4 regions of the Agrobacterium sp. CG674 genome follow, and region 1 is predicted to be linked to each of the others. Evidence: predicted binding sites of a transcription regulator. Region 1 holds the regulator's gene; each other region holds the start of a gene.
What was found. Region 1 encodes PhoB, which activates phosphate uptake and scavenging genes when phosphate is short. Its sites were predicted from a motif close to TGTCATNNANCTGTCAT; they were not measured.
Positions count from the first base shown of each region.

Region 1 (3,334 bases):
CAGTTGAAAAGGCGCTGGACAAGAAAATGAATGAAGTTTCGTACAAGATGATCGGCAAGGACGTTTCTGTCTATTACAGCGAGAAGCGCGCCTTGTACGATGTGAACCTCAACGTTCGCGAAAACACGGTGACAGCTTTGATCGGCCCATCCGGTTGCGGCAAGTCCACTTTCTTGCGGACCCTGAACCGCATGAACGACACCATCGACGGTTGCCGCGTCACCGGCAAGATCACGCTCGATGAGGACGATGTCTACGATCCAGCGATCGACGTGGTGGAGTTGCGCGCGCGTGTCGGCATGGTGTTCCAGAAGCCGAACCCGTTCCCGAAGACAATCTATGAAAACATTGCCTATGGTCCACGCATTCACGGTCTTGCCCGCAGCAAGGCCGATATGGACCAGATCGTAGAGGCCAGCCTTCAGAAGGCCGGCCTGTGGAACGAAGCCAAGGATCGCCTGCACGAATCCGGTACCGGCCTGTCCGGCGGTCAGCAACAACGCCTTTGCATTGCCCGCGCCATCGCCGTTTCGCCTGAAGTCATTCTGATGGACGAGCCCTGCTCGGCGCTCGACCCCATCGCAACGGCAAAGGTCGAGGAGCTGATCCACGAGTTGCGCAGCAATTTCACGATCGTCATCGTCACGCACTCCATGCAGCAGGCGGCGCGCGTGTCTCAGCGCACGGCCATGTTCCACCTCGGCCATCTGGTTGAGGAAAATGATACCGACAAGATGTTCACCAACCCGGATGACCAGCGCACACAGGACTACATCATGGGTCGCTTCGGCTGATCCTGCCCTCTGTCGTGTCATAGCATCCACGCCACCCCGCCTGAGCCTTTGCGAGCTTGGCGGGTGGCGTCATCTAACTGGAGAATTCGAACATGCCGACACCAAACCATATCATGTCCGCCTATGATGACGAGTTGAAGTTCCTGACCCGCCGGATCGCCGAAATGGGTGGCCTTGCCGAACAGATGTGCGCCGACGCCGTGCGTGCGCTGGTCAATTCGGACTCGGCCCTGGCGCAGAAGGTGATTTCTGATGACACCATTCTCGATCACGCCGAGCGCGAAATTGGCGACAAGGCGATCGTGACGATAGCCAAGCGCCAGCCCATGGCTGCCGACCTGCGCGAAGTCATCGGAACGCTGCGCATCGCCGCTGATCTGGAGCGCGTTGGCGACCTTGGCAAGAACACAGCCAAGCGCGTTCTCGCTGTTGCCGGCACAGGCGTTCCACGCAAGCTGGCCCGTGGTATCGAGCATCTCTCCGAGCTTGCTCTGGTTCAGCTCAAGGAAGTTCTTGATGTCTATTCCACCCGTTCGGTTGAAAAGGCGCAGGCCATCCGCGAACGCGACGAGGAAATCGACGCGATGTACACATCGCTGTTCCGCGAATTGCTGACCTACATGATGGAAGATCCGCGCAACATCACCACCTGCACGCATCTCCTGTTCTGCGCCAAGAACATTGAGCGCATTGGCGACCATGCGACCAACATCGCGGAAACCATCTACTACATGGCCACTGGCAACCAGCCCGAGGGCGACCGCCCGAAGGACGATAGTTCCAACATGCTTGGTGCAGTGACCGAGTGAATTCTCTATACGACTGGCGGAGTCTCTAGCCATGGTGCCCAAAATCGCAGTTGTCGAAGATGAAGAAGCCTTGAGCGTTCTTCTTCGTTACAATCTGGAATCCGAAGGTTACGACGTGGATACCATTCCGCGTGGTGACGAAGCGGAAATCCGCTTGCAGGAACGCACGCCGGATCTGTTGATCCTCGACTGGATGCTTCCAGGCGTTTCTGGCATCGAGCTTTGCCGTCGTTTGAGAATGCGCCCGGAAACCGAGCGGCTGCCGATCATCATGTTGACGGCGCGTGGCGAAGAAAGCGAACGCGTGCGTGGTCTGGCCACGGGTGCGGATGACTACGTCGTCAAGCCGTTTTCAACGCCAGAGCTGATGGCGCGGGTCAAGGCCATGTTGCGCCGCGCCCGGCCAGAGGTTCTGTCCTCCGTGCTGAAATGCGGTGATATCGAGCTGGACCGCGAAACGCATCGCGTTCACCGCAAGGCCCGCGAAGTACGGCTTGGACCAACCGAGTTTCGTCTTCTCGAGTTCCTCATGGTGTCACCCGGCCGCGTCTTTTCGCGCTCCCAGCTTCTCGATGGTGTCTGGGGTCACGATATCTACGTGGATGAGCGCACGGTGGACGTTCATGTCGGGCGCCTGCGCAAGGCACTCAACTTCTCTAGCATGCAGGATGTGATCCGCACCGTGCGTGGTGCCGGATATTCCATGGAAGCCTGACCAGGCCTCGGGGCTAGAACGCTTCTGTATGGCGTCAAAATCTCATGCACCGCTCCCACAAGGGGCGGTGTTTTGCGTTTGGTGCAATGGATATCAATGCGTTAGCTGGGGCAGATCGTGCCAACGACCGGCGTGACCTGCACAGCTTCTGAGTGTTGATTTTAAGTTTCTGTAATTTAAAGTTTGACTCATAGGCCGGAAGGCTCTATGTATTGGTCATCGATATTTTGCTTGCTGAGCTTTGGTTACCGCGCGATTAGCACCGCGCTTTGAACTAACCCTTCCTTTCAAAAAAATCGCTACACCGCACACAGGACTCACGTTCTGTGACTTATAACTTATGCTTTGAAAGGGTTCATTATGACCACAGGCACAGTAAAATGGTTTAACTCCACCAAGGGCTTCGGCTTCATTCAGCCAGACAACGGCGGCGCCGATGCATTCGTGCACATTTCCGCTGTTGAGCGTGCAGGCATGCGCGAAATCGTAGAAGGCCAGAAGCTTTCCTACGATCTCGAGCGGGACAACAAGTCCGGCAAGATGTCTGCCTGCAATCTCCAGGCTGCTTAATACGGGTATCGACTTTCCTTTGACCACGGATGTACTGGCATTGTCGAAAGTTTGAGACCACCGAGGTCAGGCATGTTGCCTGGCCTTTTTTTATGCCGCAAGTCGGCCACATGCTTGGACGTATTGCATTCTTATATGCAAGAATACGCTTCGAGCCGTGAATGCGTATCGCTCTATCCATAAATCGATTCCGGTTTTCAGTGCGATGCGATAGGAGAAAATTCCATGTCAGACGCTCACAGCAAATCCCGCAAGCAGGCCGAAATTGCTTTCGGAGCGACGCAATCGCAGTTTTTTGCCCGCGGCAAAGCGGTCGATGAGTTGAACTCGATTGCGAGCGCCCGTGATGAAAAGACCCTCAGGCTGCGGGAAGCGCGTCTTGCGAAAGAACTGGAAGACAGCTTGAAGCCCGCAGTTATCCCAACCAAACGCGCCAAAAAAACCTG
Region 1 is NZ_JBNWDZ010000001.1:364,471-367,804, forward strand. It holds gene pstB (phosphate ABC transporter ATP-binding protein PstB) at 1-794, shown strand, start outside; gene phoU (phosphate signaling complex protein PhoU) at 887-1,603, shown strand; gene phoB (phosphate regulon transcriptional regulator PhoB) at 1,635-2,318, shown strand; gene ACQZ51_RS01810 (cold-shock protein) at 2,679-2,888, shown strand; gene ACQZ51_RS01815 (hypothetical protein) at 3,114-3,334, shown strand, end outside.

Region 2 (3,334 bases), on a different contig from region 1:
CGATCTTGCCGGGCTTCAGGTCAGAGATTGCGACGCTGTAGAGCTTCTTGATCTTGGCCTTATCGCCGATCTGGTTGTCGCGCTCGACGATATAGACATTGTCGCCGTGAGCAGTGATTTCGGAAAGACCTACCCAGCCATCCTTCGTCTCATCCAGCGGGTAGTGCACGGCGCCCCACTCCTCGGATTTCAGATTGTAGGATACCAGTTTGACCATACCCTTTTCGCTCTTGCCCCATTCACGTTGAACAGCCATCCAGAGCGTCGCGTCGTCACCCTTGCCGACCAAGGTCACGCCTTCGAAACCAAAGCGGGTTTCTCCCTGCAGAAGATCTGTTGGTAGTGCGATTTCGGATTTGATCTCGCCCTTGGCGTTGACGTTGTAAAGCGCGTGCGGAACGAGCTTTTCGCTGTTGCCTTCGGATGCGACCCAGAAGCCGCCCTTGCCATCGAGGGTAATGCCTTCCATGTCGAGCTTCTGCGCCGGTTGGCCGTCACGCTTTACGCGCAAAACGCTGGTGATGAGCGCAGGCTTCTTCGTTGCGTCGATGGTGTAGATTGATGGCTGGTTGCCATAGACCGAGTCGGAGATGGCGTAGAGAATGCCATCCTTCTCTGCATCACCCACGAGACCGGAAAGAGCACCCCAACCGATTGGCGCACCATCGACCGTTGCCGAGGTGAGCTGCGGATAGGCCGCCTGCCCTTCAGCGCGTTCAAAGATCATGACATGCGAACGTGCGCCGCCATCTTCTCCCAGATCCGCCTCATTGGCTGTCACCAGCAAGTTGCGCGATGGAATAGCGACAGCGCCTTCTGGTGAAATGCCGGATGGAAGAAGCTGCGTGAGCTGTGGCTCGGCGCCGGTGTCCTTATAGACGCCGACAACAGATGCGCGTTCGGCCAGAACGAAGAAATATTTCTCGTTGCCAAAGGTGGCAGATTCCAAACCTTCCGGTTCGATGCCCTTCGCCTTGGACCGTTTTTCGGGATAATGACCGATGGCTGCAACTGCCTGTTCCAAGCTGGAGCCAGCTTCGTAGAGCAGCTTGCCGGTCTTGTCGAAGATGGTGAAGCCGCGCGAACCGCCTTCCCAGTCACCTTCATTGGCGATGAAGAGGCGGTCATTGTCCAGCCACTTAACGGCATCCGGCTCGCGCTTGCGGGCTTTCTGGCTGTCAGTGAACTTGAGCTGACCGTCTGACTTCGTGTCAATGCCTTCAAGATCGACGGTGCCAGCGGAAAAGTGGCTCGTGATCTTGCCGCTCTTGCCATCGATGATGGCGATATGGTTGTTTTCCTGAAGCGTAACAACGATCTCGCCATTGGCATTGATGGCGACGAATTCTGGCTCCGGATCATCAGGCGCGATCTCGGCAATGCCGGTCATCTCGATCTTCTTAAGTGTCGAGCAATCGGCAGCGCCGTCCTTCAAACCGATGGTTACGAGGAAGCCGGCTGGCAATTGCGGCAGCGCGCCATCATTGACCTTCTCATCGCGCTCATTTTCGATGGCGATGGCTAGGAAGCTTTTGTCGGGGGAAATCGCAACGGAGTCAGGCTGGCCTCCGAGGTCGCAGCTGGCTTCGATTTTCTTACCAGCAATATCGACAGTGACGAGCTTGCCGGATGGCTTGACGAAACTTTCAGACGTGTTGACGCCTGCAAAGACCCTCGTACCGGAGGCCACGACCGATGTCGGCTCACCATCCATCATCAGCGCGCCGAGTGCCTTTGGGGCCTTCGCATCGGTAATGTCGATAAAACCGATGCCACCAAGCGGGCTGTCCGAATAGATCAGCGTCTTGCCGTCCTGGCTCGCCGTGATGATTTCAGCTGATGTGACCGTTTTCGCGTCTTTGTCAGAGGGCAGATTCTGCGCTACCGGAAATGACGCGATGCGGTTGAAAACCTGTTCGGCGGCAGCCGGAAATGCGACGGATGCGCACAGAGCTGCGGTAAGTGCGGCACTGGAAAAACGAAATGTCATGGTGTCCCCTTCATGGCATTGAAAAATGCATGATGGGTTCTTGGGCTATGGAGATGACAGGCGCATGACAATTAAAATTCACTCATAAACAAAAAGCCCGGCGTGGAAAGCCGGGCTTTTTGCATTTCGATGACACCTTCGCGCTGAACGCACAATGGGCCAAATTCATTCCTCGTAAGCCGGAGAGCTGTCAGCGCGCCGCTGGCGCCGCAGCCCCTGGAAACTCAAGAATTGACAGCGTCCTTCAGGCCCTTGCCTGCAGAGAACTTAGGAACGTTGCGAGCCGGAATATCGACTTCTGCACCCGTGGATGGGTTACGGCCCTTGGAGGCTTCGCGACGGCTTACAGTGAAGCTGCCGAAACCTGCGAGACGAATGTCGCCACCGGCCTTTAGTTCGCCCTGGACGGTTTCGAAAACTGCGTCTACCGCAGAAGCGGCATCAGCCTTCGTAAGACCAGCCTTTTCGGCAACTGCAGAAACGAGCTCATTCTTGTTCATGTTTCCACCCCTTTCAATGGTTTGAAACGACTCAAATTGGATTGGCGCAGAATACTTATCTATTTGCGTACCGCCACCCAAAAGCGCTGGAACGGCCTGAAAAACAAGGGGTCTCAGGACCTTTTCACAAAAAAGGCTGGCATAACTGCCAGCCTTTTTGTGTTTTTGTGCTTATTAAGCATCATGCCTGCCACGCACGTTTCAATGTGCGATTGTCTGACCGGCGTCATCCACGCCGTCGACAGTTGCTATGACGGGCGTCTCGATGCTGCCATCCCATTCGATCGGCTCGGGCATACGCACAAGCGCGTGCTTGATGACTTCACCCATGCGTGACACCGGAATGATCTCCATTCCGTTTTTGACGTTGTCAGGAATATCCGCCAGATCCTTTGCGTTTTCTTCCGGGATCAAGACCTTCTTGATACCGCCACGCAGAGCCGCCAGCAGCTTTTCCTTCAATCCGCCAATCGGCAGAACGCGACCACGAAGGGTGATTTCACCCGTCATTGCTACATTCTTGTCGACCGCAATGCCCGTCATGATGGACACGATGGCGGTTGCCATAGCAACACCAGCCGATGGTCCATCCTTAGGCGTCGCACCTTCCGGTACGTGCACGTGGATATCGGACTTGTCGAACCGTGGCGGCTCAATGCCGAAATCAACTGCACGCGAGCGGACGTAAGACGCCGCTGCCGAGATGGATTCCTTCATCACTTCCTTCAGGTTGCCCGTCACGGTCATGCGGCCCTTGCCGGGCATCATCACGCCTTCGATGGTCAGCAACTCGCCGCCCACTTCGGTCCAGGCCAGACCGGTGACAACACCGACCTGATCTTCG
Region 2 is NZ_JBNWDZ010000003.1:40,862-44,195, reverse strand. It holds gene ACQZ51_RS09425 (esterase-like activity of phytase family protein) at 1-1,990, opposite strand, end outside; gene hupB (DNA-binding protein HupB) at 2,215-2,508, opposite strand; gene lon (endopeptidase La) at 2,692-3,334, opposite strand, start outside.
Region 2: a site for PhoB is predicted at 2,044-2,060, ahead of ACQZ51_RS09425 (esterase-like activity of phytase family protein). Genes of this name have one in related genera too.

Region 3 (3,334 bases), on a different contig from region 1:
GTGACACGGCCAAAAAAAACCGCGCCTCGGCGCGGTCAAGTCTAGGGAGGAAACACCCAAGGAGGGTATTTACAGTCAAAGACTGTGAGGAGACATTAGCAAGAAATGCACAATTGTCAAGCATATTTTAATTTGCTCATATTTTGTGCTTATTTATGCGGCTTTGCCATTATTTTAGGCCTCAACGCACAAGGCGCGTGCACAGCGTGGTTTCAACCTCTGTGGACGAAGCGGGCCTGCCGGGTTATGCAATGGGCCAATTGCTTTCATTACCGAGGAAAATGATGCTGCCAGATCGCGAATTCTTCTTTCGTCTTGCCGATGCCGCCAAGGCAGAGACCCTGCCCCGGTTTCGCACCGGCATCGCCGTCGCCAACAAGCAGGATGGCGGCTATGACCCGGTGACAGAGGGCGATCAGGCAGCCGAAACAGCGATCCGCAGCCTAATCACAGAGCGCTTTCCGGACCACGGCATTCTGGGCGAAGAGCATGGCAGCGTCGGCACGGACCGGGAGCATGTCTGGGTCATCGACCCGATCGATGGCACCCGCGCCTTCATTTCCGGCCTGCCCGTCTGGGGAACATTGATCGGCTTTCAGTCTTCCGGTCGCGCCGTCATGGGCGTCATGGATCAACCCTTCACCGGCGAGCGGTATTTTGCCGATGGCGAGAACGCATGGTACTTCGGCCCCGGCGGCGACAGGCAGATCAAGACACGCGCCTGCGAGACCCTTTCGGACGCCATCCTCTTCACCACATCGCCGCATATTTTCACACCGGATGAAGCGAAGCGTTATGGCGCGGTTGAAGAACAAGTCCGCCTGTTCCGCTATGGCGTGGATTGCTATGCCTACGCCCTGCTCGCCGGTGGTCATGTCGATCTCGTCATTGAATCGGGCCTGAAACCCTACGATGTCGGCGCGCTCATTCCCATCATCGAACAGGCAGGCGGCATCATCACCAATTGGGATGGCGGAAGGCCGGAAGGCGCAGGCCGCATCATCGCCGCCGGAAACAGGGCTGTGCATGAACAGGCACTGGCACTGCTGGCCGGAGCCTGAGTCCCAGACAACACCCTTCATCCGCAATTGATGCGATGCGCGCAAGAGTTGCCTTTTGCGCATCGTTTCCAATCATCTGCATGTTGCTATCGCAAATCAGCACTACAGTATAGAAGGGAATTGACAGAGCCGTTAACCTTTGATTAACCATACTGCGGCACTCTAGCGTTGTACTCTTTCATCATAATGTACTTAACAAAGCGAGGATCGCTATGGCATATGACTGGAGTGGGAATACCGTTAAAGAAAAACGCGAAAACTGGCTGGTCGTCGCTGTCGTCACCGTCCTTGCGCTTTTACTCATCACCGCCATGGCACCACTGGGCACCACAAATGTGGCCGCACCGAAACTGGTCGATTCCACAGCCAAAGCCGTCAAATCGACGCCGCTGAAACTCTAGCTCGTTTCTATCACTGCACATATCGGCAGTTTGCCACCTGCGGCATGGCGCTCTCGGTAATGATGCGAAGCCTTGATAGCCGTTCAAAGACAGGCCCGGCCAGATATCCACTGCAATAGCCTGCAATGTCGCAAACCTGTAATGTTGTAACTCTAGGTTAGAATGGCTCCAGACTAGGGGCGCGTTTTAACAAAGAGGCTAACCGATGAACGAGCACTGTCCCCAGAAGATATTCCCGACTACCCAGCTAGAAGACGCAGATGGTGACGGCCACAACGCAAGTGCCAACCCCACAATGGGCGAAATCATCAGCCAGCGCTTCTCACGTCGCAATTTTCTGCAGGGCTCGCTTGCCGTATCGGCAATTGCCGCGACCATCAGCCCTGTTGCCCTGATGACCGCCGATGAAGCCCGCGCCCAGAGCAAGGGCGGCTCCGCCTTCAATTTCACCGAGGTGGAAGCTGGCGTCGATGCCACCCACCACGTGGCAGAAGGCTATGACGCCGATATCCTGCTGCGCTGGGGCGATGCGGTGCTGCCAGGCGCGCCCGAATTCGATCCGACCAAACAGACCGCTGAGGCCCAGAGCAAGCAGTTTGGCTACAATAACGACTATGTCGGCTTCATTCCGCTCGACGGGTCGAGCGAGCACGGCCTGCTCGTCGTCAATCACGAATACACCAACCCTCATTTGATGTTCCCGGGCCTCGTCAAGGTCGTGGATGGCAAGATCAAGCAGGGCGCGCTCAGCAAGGAGCAGGTGGATGTCGAAATGGCAGCCCATGGCGGCACCATTGTTGAAATCCGCAAGGTCGATGGCAAGTGGAAGGTCGTGACTGACGGTAAGTACAACCGCCGCATCACCACCAACACGCCTATGGAAATCACCGGCCCCGCAGCAGGTCATGATCGCCTGAAAACATCGGCAGACGCCACAGGCACCCGCGCCATTGGCACCCTGAACAACTGTGCCGGCGGCGTAACGCCCTGGGGCACATACATCATGGCGGAAGAAAACTTCCACGGCTACTTCTCCGGCAAACTGCCTGAAGGCCACAAGGAAGCCGCCAACTACAAGCGTTATGGCGTGCCGGAAGGCGGCTATGAGTGGGGCAATTTCTACGACCGCTTCGATCTTTCGAAAGAGCCGAACGAGCCGAACCGCTTCGGCTGGATTGTCGAAGTCGATGCCATGGACCCAACGTCTACGCCGAAAAAGCGCACCTCACTCGGTCGCACAAAGCATGAGGGTGCCGAATCGATCGTTGCCAAGAACGGCAAGGTCGTCTTCTATCTCGGTGATGACGAACGCTTCGACTATGTCTACAAGTTCGTGACCGAAGGTACGTTCAACCCGAACGACCGTGCGGCCAACATGAACCTGCTGGACAAGGGAACGCTTCACGTTGCCAAGTTCAACGAAGACGGCACCATGCAGTGGCTGCCTTTGATCCATGGTCAGGGCCCCCTCACCGCTGAAAACGGCTTCGCCAGCCAGGCCGATGTTCTGATCGAATGCCGCCGTGCAGGCGACGTGCTGGGCGCCACCAAGATGGACCGCCCCGAAGACGTTCAGCCGAACGGCGTCAACGGCAAGGTCTACGTCATGCTGACCAACAACACCAAGCGCAAGGCAGATCAGGTCAATGCGGCCAACCCGCGCGCAGAAAACGCCTTTGGCCACATCATCGAGATTGCCGAAAACGACGGCGATTTCACTGCCACCTCTGGCAAGTGGGAAGTGCTTCTGAAGTGCGGCGATCCTTCCGTTGCAGCTGTTGGCGCGACCTTCTCCACCGAGACGACCAAGAATGGCTGGTTCGGCATGCCAGACAATTGTGCAGTCGATGCTGCCGGTCGTCTCTGGGTCTC
Region 3 is NZ_JBNWDZ010000002.1:185,062-188,395, reverse strand. It holds gene hisN (histidinol-phosphatase) at 285-1,061, shown strand; gene ACQZ51_RS06085 (hypothetical protein) at 1,274-1,462, shown strand; gene ACQZ51_RS06080 (PhoX family protein) at 1,668-3,334, shown strand, end outside.
Region 3: a site for PhoB is predicted at 1,589-1,605, ahead of ACQZ51_RS06080 (PhoX family protein). Genes of this name have one in related genera too.

Region 4 (3,334 bases), on a different contig from region 1:
TCTGTTTCCATGCGGCCGCCGCAACCACCAGCGTCATCGCCTGATTGCCATTCAGCAGTGGGTCCCAGTCAATGCCGTTTCTGCGCAGAATATAGGCGAAGGTGCCCATGGCCGGGTTGAACATGAACAGCCAGAGCATGCCGGCCACGGCAGGTGCGACCGCATAGGGAATGATCATCATGGTGCGGTAAAAGCCCTTGCCGCGCACCACGAGATCTGCAGCGGTGGCCAGCAAAAGGGCCGCGCCCATGGAGACGAGTGCCGTGGCAATGCTGAAGACGACCGTCACCTGCAAGGCATGCAGGTAGTTCGGATCTGATAGAATGGCAGAGAAATTGTCAAAGCCGACAAAGCGGCTCTGCAGACCGAATGGGTCCTCACTCATGGCAGACTGATACAGTGCCTGACTGGCGGGCCAGAAGAAAAACACCACGGTCAGGATGATCTGCGGGGCGACCAGAAAATAGGGAAGGATTTTGTTGGGAAAGACGACGCTTTGCAAAGGCGGGCTCCTTTAGAGCATCCGACAGGTCATGTCGGATGTCTCACAATAGTCGGATGCTTGTGTAGTCAGGCGGTGCCGCGCAGTGCACACCGCAATGGTATCATGGCTGCCAGCACCTTTAAGCACCAGCAGCCAGGTTTGTTATCGGCCAACGGCCTGCTGAATGGCCGCATTGCCGCGCTCGACAGCCTTATCAAGTGCTGCCTTGGCATCCTGCTTGCCCGCAAGCATCGTCTCGAACTCTTCGTTCATGATGTCGCGGACCTGCGGAAGATTGACGAGGCGCACACCCTTGGAGTTTGCTGTTGGCGGCTTGCCCATCATCTGGAGAAGCGGCGTTTCGCGAGCCGGGTTCTTGCCGTAAAAGCCCGATGCCTTGGTGTCCTCATAGGCGGCCAGTGTCACCGGCATGTAGCCTGAAACCTGGTGCAGGCGAGACTGAATCTTGGTCTGCGACAGGAACTGGAAGAACGCCGCCGTGCCCTTATACTCATCGTCGGATTTGCCGCCGAAGACCCAGAGGCTCGCGCCGCCCGGAATCGTGTTCTGCGGGCGTCCTTCGCCTTCGTAATAAGGCAGCTGGCCGATGCCGTAATTCATGCCGCTCTTGACGATATCGCCAAGGCCGCCGGATGATTCCGTCAGAATGCCGCATTCGCTCGATGTGAACAGCTGCTTTGCCTCAGATGTTCTGCCGCCGTAACGGAATGTGCCATCCTTGGCCAGATCGGCAATGGCCTGAAAATGCTTGACGAATGGCTCGGAATTGAAGGCCAGCTTGACGTCTGTTCCGGCAAGGCCGTTTTCATTGCTGCCATAGGACAGGTTGTTCCAGGCGGCAAAGTTTTCGGTCTGGATCCAGGTCAGCCATGTTGAGGTAAAGCCGCAGGGTGCAGCACCGCTGGACTTGATTTTCTTTGCGGCTTCAAACACGGCAGGCCATGTCTTTGGCGGGTTCTCAGCGTCGAGCCCGGCCTTCGTGAAGATGTCCTTGTTGTAGTACATGATCGGCGAAGAGGAGTTGTAGGGGAAGGACAGCATGGTGCCGTCAGGCTTGGAATAATAGGAAACGATGCCCGGCAGATAGTCGGCCTTGTTGAAGGTCAGGCCAGCTTTTTCCAGAACGTCCGCCACAGGAACGATGGCACCCTGCGCACCCATCATCACGCCGCTGCCTGCATCAAACACCTGAATGATGGCTGGAGGCTGCTTGGCGCGGAAGGCGGCAATGCCCGCATTCAGCGTTTCCGGGTAGGTTCCCTTGAAAACCGGCAGGACCTTGTAATCCTTTTGGCTCTCGTTGAATTCCTTTGAAAGCTGCTCGACAACCTCATTGTTGGCGCCAGTCATGGCATGCCACCATTGAATTTCCGTGGCGGCCATGGCGCTGGACGCCATCAGCAGTGCAGATGTGGCAACGGTGACCGAAGTGAAGACGGCTTTCATGGAATTTCCTCCCTACCATGAACTGATTTTGGGCGATCATGAATCGCCACGTTCTTCATGATCACTTTCAAACATTAGTCGCAACTGATTTCTGTCATAAAACTGTCACAATAGCGGGCGCGGCAGTGGAAACTGCCAAAAATGGACGGGCAGCCCCTCTTTTTTAGGCGTTTTGTTATCCCGGCTAATATCGTAAGTGAACATCATCGACAGGGTTGCGGGGTGCAGGGCAGATGGCTGCGAAAGAAAAACTTGATGACAGGGAAAAGCAGACCCACCGCCGGGGCTTTGGTGTTTCCACCGTCTATGAAACGCTGCGCAACGAAATCATCGAACTGAAGCTTGCCCCCGGAAGCCCCATTGACGAGGTGCAGCTTTCCGAACGTTTCGAGCTTTCCAGAACGCCCATCCGTGAGGCTCTGGTGAAGCTGTCCTCCGAGGGCCTGATCACGACGCTGACCAACCGCGCCACCATCGTCTCGCAGATCGACTTTCTCGGCCTGCCGGAATTTTTCGATGCCTTGACGTTGATGTACAGGGTCACCACACGGCTTGCGGCGGGCCGGCACGAAGAGGCGGATATTCCGCTCATCCTGTCGTCTCAGGCGGCTTTCGAAAGTGCCGTCAACGAGCGCGATGTGCTTGGCATGATTTCCACCAATCGAGACTTCCACGTGGCCATCGCACTTGCTGGGCGCAACCGCCATTACACGGAATTGTTCACCCGCCTGCTGGATGAGGGCAGACGTATTCTGCGGCTCTATTATTCATCCTTCAATGATGTCCTGCCGCGCCACTATGTGACGGAGCATGAGGATATGATCGCCGCCATCATCGAGCGTGATATCGAGAAAGCAGACCGCATCGCCGTTGCCCATGCTGACCAGATCGTCCAGCAGATCCGCTCCTATATCGCTGCCGATACGCGCCAGACCACCAACATGCCGCTTTAAATCCTGCGTTCTGTGGTCATGACGAAGTGCTCTGATCGTGCTCACGCCATTTGTATTTTATTTGTCGACAGAGCTGATGTCCTGTGATAATTCATCTACCCATGATGGATAGGGCGCTCGCGCCTGAGTTTAAACGAGGCTGAACACATGGCAGATACGATCTTCTCCGGCTGCATCCCCGCTCTCATGACGCCGTGCAACCCGGATCGCACACCGGACTTCGACGGTCTGGTAAAGACAGGCAAGGAGCTGATCGCGGCGGGCATGTCTGCGGTTGTCTATTGCGGATCGATGGGCGACTGGCCGCTTCTGACCGATGAGCAGCGCCAGGAAGGCGTGCGCCGCCTTGCCGAAGCGGGCATTCCCGTGATTGTCGGTACCGGCGCCATCAACACCCAATCGGCGGTCAGCCATGCAGCCCATGCCGCAA
Region 4 is NZ_JBNWDZ010000008.1:35,532-38,865, reverse strand. It holds gene ugpA (sn-glycerol-3-phosphate ABC transporter permease UgpA) at 1-502, opposite strand, end outside; gene ugpB (sn-glycerol-3-phosphate ABC transporter substrate-binding protein UgpB) at 647-1,951, opposite strand; gene ACQZ51_RS19260 (GntR family transcriptional regulator) at 2,185-2,904, shown strand; gene ACQZ51_RS19255 (dihydrodipicolinate synthase family protein) at 3,052-3,334, shown strand, end outside.
Region 4: a site for PhoB is predicted at 2,044-2,060, ahead of ugpB (sn-glycerol-3-phosphate ABC transporter substrate-binding protein UgpB). Genes of this name have one in related genera too.